DNA from 2 places in the Blautia sp. aa_0143 genome. Region 1 is predicted to be linked to the other one. Evidence: riboswitches for the same ligand, from Rfam matches in the RefSeq annotation. Region 1 holds a riboswitch; the other holds the start of a gene.

Region 1 (4,474 bases):
TTATCCGGAAATCGTAGTAGAGAGCGGATCACTCGATCAGGTGATCCTGATGTTGACAGGAGGCGAAAGATGATGAAAGGAATCAGAGGGCTTTTGGAAAAGGATTTTCGATTGTTTTTTCGACAGGGTGGTAATCTTTTTTTGGTGTTAGTGTTTGTAGCATTGTTTTTTATACTTACAGGAAAAAAGGCAGCTGCTTTCATTGCAATGTATATCCCATCTGTTCTGGCGATATATTCAGGTAATACGATCAGTTATGATGAAAATGGCCATGGTTACACATATTTATTTTCTTTACCCGTAAATAAAAAAATATATGTCAGAGAAAAATATATTTTTTCCTTTATCATGACAGCATGTGGATGGTGCATTGGAATGATCTGTGCAGGAATTATGGTACTCATAAATCCTGAAGAGGTGTTTGATCTGGAAATGCTGGCAATGGAGTTGATCACATTTTTTGTGTTTCAGGCAATTGCGGGAATTATGATCGCGATCAGGATAAGGTTCGAAGGAGAGAAAGGGCGAATTGTGCTGCCAATCGCAATTTTAATTATTTTTGCGATTTGTTATACAATTAGATCTTTTGTGAAGACTAACTTGGGATTAAAAGAAAGTATTCTGCATATGATAGGGGGAATAGGGGATCTTGAAATCGGGATTGCCCTCATTGTGCTAAGTCTGCTTATATGGTTTGCTTCGTATAAGTATAGTATGAGCGCCATGAAGAAGAAAGAGTTTTAAGATAGGCGTGGCAAAGATGATCCATTAAAAATAATGATTATAAAGATGTAATAGCTACCAAAAATATGAGAAAAACTTTGTGAAAAAATAGGCTTGTGTTTCGTAAGAGTCCCTTGTAAAATAGCGGTCAAGGATGAAAAGAAAAGGAGATTCTTATGGGAACTAATGAAAAAGATATGACTGCCGGATCTCCCGGAAAACTGATCATAACTTTTGCCATACCAATGATGCTTGGAAATATTTTTCAGCAGTTTTATACAATGGCAGACACCATGATCGTCGGACAAGTGGTAGGAGTTAAAGCACTGGCGGCAGTAGGTGCCGGAGATTGGCTGGTATGGCTGGTGTTGGGGATTATGACAGGTATCACACAGGGTTTTTCTATTCTTGTATCTCAGTATTATGGAGCAAGGGAAAAGGAAAATCTGAAATGTGCAGTAGCGAAAAGCTATATCATGACAGCATTACTGTCTGTGGTCGTACTCGCAGTAAGTGAAGGTACAGTTTATCATGTTCTTTTATTTTTACAGACACCGGATAATGTCATTGATCTGACAATGCTATATTTGCGGCTGATCTTTGCAGGAATCCCGATCATAGCTGCTTATAATATATTTGCAGCGATCCTTCGGGCACTTGGAAACAGCAGATCTCCGTTGATCGCAATGACAGTGGCAGCAGTGATCAATGTGGGACTGGATTTGTTATTTGTGGCGGTTTTTGGCTGGGGTATAGCCGGAGCAGCAGTGGCGACCGTTATCGCGCAGGGATTTTCTGCCTTGTACTGTTTGATCGTATTACGTAAAATCCCGGATATCCGCCTGGAAAAGAAGGACTTTTACAGGCAGCCCTCTATGAGCCTGCGGCTTTTGGAACTGGCGGTTCCTCTTGCGATACAGAATGTGATCATCTCCGTGGGAGGACTTGTGGTACAGTATGTGATCAATGGATTTGGTTTTCTGTTTGTGGCGGGATTTACGGCATCGAACAAGCTGTATGGGGTTTTGGAGATGGCTGCCGTTTCATATGGATATGCTATTACAACCTATGTGGGCCAGAATCTTGGTGCAAAAAAATACCAGAGGATTCGAAAAGGCGTGCGCAGCGGCACTTATATGGCAGTGCTCACTTCGGCTTTCATTTCCGGCATGATGGTACTGTTTGGACGTAATGTACTGTCCCTGTTTGTATCCGGTGAACCGGATCAGACCCGACAGGTATTGGATATAGCATATAAGTATTTGTTTATCATGGCTGTCTTTTTGTGGGTGCTGTATCTGCTGTATGTGTATCGTTCCGCTATCCAGGGCCTGGGTAATACTTTGATTCCGCTTGCCAGCGGCATTGCAGAATTTATAATGCGTGTCAGTGTTGCGCTGCTGCTGCCAAAACTGATCGGTGAAGATGGAATATACTATGCAGAGATCTGTGCATGGAGCAGTGCAGCTGTTTTATTATTCGTAAGTTATATGATCATTATACGGAAATATAAAGAAGTCACCGTTCATACATAATGTTATTTACTTAAGAGATTTATAATAATACAGGCAGAAAATATCCGGGTTTCACTATGAAATGTTCAGATATTTTATATTTGACAAAAAACTATTTATATAAAAAGAAAAGTATGATATTATAATATTTATTCATTGCAACTATGAAAATTGAATAGTCAGAAGGGTGTACAAAGTACTTAATAAGGAATCTGGTGAAATGCCAGAACAGCCACCGCTACTGTGACAGGGACGAAAACCAAAATATCACTGGAGAGATCCGGGAAGATGGTAAGTAGGAAGAACTGGAGTCAGGAGACTTGCCTTTTTGACAGAAGAATTCTGATTCGGATGGGATACAGAAGGAATAAGCTCTGCTTGAGGTAGAGGTTTGTTTTTTGTGCTGATATGATGCTGGATCATATCAGCTTTTTTTATTTTAACCGAATAAACAGATGAAAAATGAGGAGAGATGAAGATGGGAAAAGTAATTGCAAAGCGTTTTATATTTATGATTCCGGTAGTGCTGGCGGTTACATTTATTATTTTTATGCTGAGTTTTATATCGGCAGGTGATGCTGCCAGAGTGCTGGCGGAGAAAAAATATGAGCATCCGTCACCGGAGCAGGTAGAAGAAGTACGGCATGAGGAAGGACTGGATCAGCCGGTGCTGGTACAATACGGGAAATGGCTGGATCAGGCACTTCATGGCGATTTTGGAAAATCATATTCTACCAGAAAACCGGCTTTTGAGGAATTAAAAAGATATTTTCCACAGACATTTAAACTGGCAGTTACTTCGTTTTTATTGTTGATGATCGTATCAGTCCCTCTTGGAATTTTGTCGGCAATTTATGAAAACAGAGTTCTGGATAAAGTCATTCGCATTTTGTCGTCCCTCAGTGTATCTATGCCGTCTTTCTGGATCGGTCTGATGCTGCTCTATATATTTGGAGTAAAGCTAAAAGTGATTTCCGTGATCGGAGGAGATGCCGGAGGCATCCCGATTCTTGCGGCATTTGCCATGGATATCAGTTTCTTTGGAATTATGACGAGATTGATCCGTACCAATATGATACAGGTGCTGAAGCAGGATTACATACGTGCCAGCAGAGCTAAGGGATTGTCATCTGTAAATGTAATTTTGCGTCATGGTCTGAAAAATATCCTGATTCCTGTGCTTACACGTCTGGTATCAATTGTGATCGGTTTTTTCTGTGGCTCAGCTGTGATAGAAAGTATTTTTTCAATTCAGGGAATCGGAAATCTGGCATTGAAATCCGTGATCTCAAAAGACACTCCGGTGCTGCAATGTTTTATCTTTATTCTGGCTGTTGGCATTGTAGTATTAAATTTTCTTGTGGATATCGCCTATTCTGCGATTGACCGGCGAATCCAGTTAAAGTAAAGGAGAGATCATAGAATGGGAAGCAGAAGAAAGCAGAAAACAGAAAAAAGCATGATCCAGAATCTGTACTGGAAACAGGTATTCCGGTCACCGAAAACAAAAATAGGATTGATGGTGGTCATAATTTTTGCATTGGCAGCTATTTTTGCACCTGTACTGGCGCCGCATGATCCACTGCTTGTGGATGTTTCGATAAAATTAAAGAATCCGTCGGCGGCATATCCTTTAGGTACTGATCAGCTGGGACGATGTATTTTATCAAGACTTCTCTGGGGCAGCCGGTATTCACTGAGCTATAGCTTTACGGTGCTTCTGATCACCGTATGTGTCGGGGTGCCGATCGGACTGTTTGCCGGATATGTAGGTGGAAAAATCGATTCCATAATTATGAGGATCATTGATGTATTTATGGCTATGCCGGTCTTTATTGTGGCACTTGCCATTGCAGGAACCGTAGGAGCCAGCGGCGCTCATCTGATCCTGTCCTTATCGGTCGTATCCTGGGCAGAATATGCAAGGCTTGCCCGAGCATTGACACTTCAGGAAAAAAATAAAAATTATATGACCGCACTAAAAGCCGGCGGCTGCGGCCACGCAAGGATCATATTTAGGCATGTATTGAGAAATATCCTGCCATCTGTAATCGCACTGGCAACAATGGAAATCGGTTCGATCATTCTGTCAATTGCCGGTTTTTCCTTTATCGGCCTTGGTGTGCAGGCACCGACACCGGAATGGGGGATCATGCTCAGTGACAGTAGAAGTTATATTCAGACTTATCCAAGACTGATGTTTTATCCGGGCATACTGATCATGATCATTGTTCTGG
Region 2 (4,474 bases), on a different contig from region 1:
TCATCTTTTTCTGTTCCATAGCGTCCTTTGCTTCCTGGATATACCATCCGTCTTCCTTGGTTCCGGAAAGCTTGATGCTGTCAATCCCGTCGATAGCGCGGAAAAGATCCATGGCCGAGGTTGCTACCAGATAGATATTGTTTATGGGCTGCTGCAGAACCGCAATGTCAGGATCCAGCCCCTCCGGTGCTTTCTTGCCTTCGGGAACTACAAGAAACTGTCCTTCCTGATCAATGGTGAGCAGCGCATAGCCATCGTTGTAGTAATCCACATTAAATTCCTTTGCGTAGGAAAGCTCCATACTGTGATCAAAGGTAAGGCCTGGAATATCCGCAGGCTTATGTTCTGTCTCTGCTGCCTGCACTGCAAAAGCACACCCCAGGATCAGGGTCAGCGTCAGAAATATGTATGAAATTATTTTTTTCATTTTTCTTCCTTTTTCATGCTCGAAGAATCAAAATTCAGGGTATACTCAATCTCGTGAGGAGTACTCATGGCTACAGTATCTGCAGTCACTTCCATTTCTGCGTCAAAGACTGTGACCGGGATCTCAAATGTGGAGTTTCCGTCTTTGTTCACCGGCTCATATTTTTCGCCGTCCACGATCATGTAATCATAATTCGGACTGCTCCAGATGATGGTTGCCGTAGCTTCTTTGTCCTTGATCTCTACTTTAGCTGGAGATTCTACAGATGCTCTTCCTGTTCCGCCTGTAAGGGTTACATCCGTCTCATAGGTTCCGTCCTCCAGCTTCAGCTCTTCCGGTTTTTTCCCTTCGGATTTTTTGTCGTCAGAGGTTTTTACAGGATTCTTTACGCTGACTTTATGGTCGTACCATTTGCCTTTTTCTCCCAGGATCGCCACGTTAAATTCCTCACCAATGGCCGGTACCGGGATATCAAATCCGTAAACCTCCTCTGTATAACCATCGCTGTACTTCACTGTATCTGTGGTCGGCTCAATGATCTCTGCTCCGTCCTTCTGGGCATCCTCGGCAGTTCCCGCAAACAGGTTAACGATCTTCTTGGAAACCAGACTTACGTGGATGGTCATTTTACCATCTTTGACCGTGAGCTCTCCTTTTTTGTCATTGGCCTCATTTACATGAAACATGCTGCTGTCTGTACCAAACTCTGCTGTATAAACGCCATCTTCCAGGGTATCTGCTTTGGCTGCATCTGTATCCTTTTCTTCGGAAGCTTCTGCTTCCTCACCGGACTCTGTTTTTGTTTCATCTGTTTTTGCCATCGCAGGCACAGAGCCCAGCACCAGGACTGATGCACTTGCCATTGCAAGAATTAAGTTTACATAGCGTTTTTTCATGATAATCTTCTCCCTTCCATAGATACAGCAATCTGCCCGGAAAACAGTCTTCCTGATCTTTCCGGGCAGTTACATTGATTTCTTATAGGTATCTGAACTCACTCAGATATTTTTATATTTATTATTCTGCGGACTCCTCAGCAGAATCAGCCTCTGTATCTGCTGCTGCATCAGAATCTGCGGACTCCTCAGTGCTTCCCAGAGAATCGATGGCTGCCTTTGTATGCTCTACATAAAGCTTCTCAACTGCTTCGATTCTTCCAAGACCCTCGATCTGGCAGTCAACCTTATCGAAGTTTCCGGATGCTACAAACTGGCTCTTCCAGGAATCCTCCTCATCACCGGCCATATCGTTATTTGCATGGTCTCCGGCAACAACCATCAGCGGACGAAGAACAACGTTCTTGTATCCTGCTTCTTTTACCTTCTCGATAACCTTGTCGCAGGCTGTATCTTCCGGCTTACCCTCTACAGTACCGATGAATGCGTTCTTCAATCCAAGGTTTTCCATCTGTGTCTGCATCTGATCGTATGTAACGTTAGCTGTATGAGATGTTCCATGTCCCATGAATACGAATGCTGTGCCAGCCTCAGCTGCTGCATCCATGCTGTCAAATCCGGCCTCTTTGCAAGCCGTATCTGTGATTGCCTGAGCAACGGCTTTCTTGTCATCATTGATCACAGTTGCATCGTCTCCAACCTCACCGAGCATTGGCTCTGCGATAGCTACAGACTCGAATTTATCTTTATAGCCATTGATCGCTTCTGTCATCTCATCGTACTCAGCACCATGCATCAGATGGGTAGGCTGTACAACCAGATTCTTAACACCATTCTCTACTGCACGGTCAAGAGCCTGCTGCATGTTATCGATCACTTCATCATCTCTTGCCTCTACATGGTTGATGATGATCTGTGCTGTAAATGCTCTTCTTACAGACCAGTCCGGATAAGCTTCTGCAAGAGCATCCTCGATTCCCTTGACATCCTCTGCACGGCTGTCATTGAAGGAAGTACCAAAGCTTACAACAAGAAGTTCATTCTCACCGATCTCATCCTGGTTACGCGGATCGTCCTTGGAAGCATCTCCTGTGTCACGTCCGAAATAATCCGGATCTGCATTCTCACCCTCTACCAGTTCTTTCTGAGCATCTGTCAGAGCATCCCATGCTTCTTTGGCTGCCTTGCAGTCCTCATCTGTTGTGTCGTTTCTTTCCTGTACATAGATCTTGTCGATCAGAGCTGCTACATTATCTGCTGCTTCCTGATCTGCATCAGAAGCCTCTGTGGTATCAGCTGCCTCAGCGTTCTCTTCTGTAGCAGAATCCTCTGCTGCCATTGCTGTTGTAGCCGCACCCATAGAGCATGTCATGGAAACTGCGAGCATCAGAGCTAACATTGTTTTTCTTTTCATTTCTCATTGTCCTCTTTTCATGTATTTCCAGAATACTGATATGTACAAAAAAGCAGCAGCTCTCTGCGGCCGCCTGCTCACACATGATTCTCTGCGCAATACAAATACATAAAAAGAAGTTCTGTATTGTTATGGAGAATACCGATTCGTAAACCGCGAATCCCTGAATCTCACAATAAGGCAGTTCTCCTGACTTGGTTCCACGCTGCTTTCCCTTCCCGGTCTCCCAGTGGTTATAAAAGCAGCTCCCCTTTCACAGTGACGGTATCGTTCCGGATTCTCACCGGATTCTCTTTTGCACATCCGACTGGATGCAACCTTATCATTATAACATTTGCACATATTTTCTTTTACCTGGTTATCTAACTTTTACCACAAACTCATAAATTTGTCAAGATTGATGTCAGACGATTCACGATTTTCTGTGATCTTCACTCACAAAAAATACCTCGCGAATTATTACCAGTGAACAGTAACCGGTTTTCTCCCTGTATCTGTCAGTTATTATCAGAATACTTTCTCCAATATTCATGCATATCCTGCATAAAAAACAGCCCCTTTCTGTCATCACCCTGATATCAGAAATGGACTGTCTTACACTGGATATTCGCAATCCGCTTCGCTACTTGCTCATAACAGATAAACTGCTCTGCAGTTTATCTAGTCAAGCGGATATTCGCAATCCGCTTTGCTACTTGCTCATAACAGATAAACTGCTCTGCAGTTTATCTGTTAAAATACTCCTGCTCCAGGTATCTGGCTACGTAGACTCCGCTGGCAGATGCATGGGACAGAGAATGGGTCACGCCGCTACAGTCTCCGATAACAAAGAGACCCTTGTGGCAGGTTTCCAGATTTTCGTCGATCTCGACCTCCATGTTGTAGAATTTAACCTCAACGCCATAAAGCAAAGTATCATCATCTGCGGTTCCCGGTGCGATCTTATCCAGAGCATAGATCATCTCGATGATGCCATCTAGGATACGTTTCGGCATAACAAGGCTTAAATCTCCCGGTGTCGCAGAAAGTGTAGGTGTTACGAAACTTTCCTCAATACGGGCTTTTGTGCTTCGTCTTCCGCGGATCAGATCTCCAAACCGCTGTACCATAACACCACCGCCAAGCATATTGGAAAGTCTTGCAATGCTCTCACCGTATCCGTTGCTGTCATGGAACGGCTCTGAGAAATGCTTGGATACCAGAAGGGCAAAGTTTGTATTGTTGGTATGCTTTGCCGGATCTTCGTAGCTGTGACCGTTTACTGTGATGATACCGTTGGTATTTTCATTCACGACAACACCTCGCGGGTTCATGCAGAAGGTACGGACCATATCCTCAAACTTCTCAGTTCTGTAAACGATCTTGCTCTCATAAAGCTCATCTGTCAGACGGCTGAAAACCTCTGCCGGAAGCTCCACACGGACTCCGATGTCCACACGGTTGGAAAGAGTCGGGATCTTAAGCTCTGTACATACCGTCTCCATCCATTTACTTCCGCTTCGTCCTGCGGAGATGATACAGTAAGTTCCCTCGTAACGCTCATCTCCTACAAAAACTGCATAACCGTCTTCAGTTTTTTCTACTTTGTCAACAGATGCGTCAAAATAGAAGTCCACATGGTCTTTCATTTTTTCATAGAGGTTCTGAAGTACCACATAGTTGATATCTGTTCCCAGATGGCGGACTGATGCATCCAGAAGATGCAGGCCGTTCTGAAGGCAGAGCTTACGGATCTCG

What was found. Region 1 has a riboswitch for cobalamin ahead of EAI83_RS09210 (ABC transporter permease). Riboswitches for the same ligand answer to the same signal wherever they lie in the genome.
Region 2: it holds a riboswitch for cobalamin, as region 1 does, so the genes downstream of both, EAI83_RS02750 (sirohydrochlorin cobaltochelatase) here and EAI83_RS09210 (ABC transporter permease) in region 1, are expected to answer to the same signal.

The regions. Positions count from the first base shown of each region.
Region 1 is NZ_RCXU01000015.1:39,295-43,768, forward strand. Features, by position in the region: gene EAI83_RS09195 (ABC transporter ATP-binding protein) at 1-73, shown strand, start outside; gene EAI83_RS09200 (ABC-2 transporter permease) at 70-744, shown strand; gene EAI83_RS09205 (MATE family efflux transporter) at 900-2,258, shown strand; cobalamin riboswitch at 2,406-2,579, shown strand; gene EAI83_RS09210 (ABC transporter permease) at 2,716-3,645, shown strand; gene nikC (nickel transporter permease) at 3,661-4,474, shown strand, end outside.
Region 2 is NZ_RCXU01000004.1:38,986-43,459, forward strand. Features, by position in the region: gene EAI83_RS02740 (ABC transporter substrate-binding protein) at 1-427, opposite strand, end outside; gene EAI83_RS02745 (hypothetical protein) at 424-1,323, opposite strand; gene EAI83_RS02750 (sirohydrochlorin cobaltochelatase) at 1,445-2,737, opposite strand; cobalamin riboswitch at 2,900-3,074, opposite strand; gene EAI83_RS02755 (NAD(P)/FAD-dependent oxidoreductase) at 3,463-4,474, opposite strand, start outside.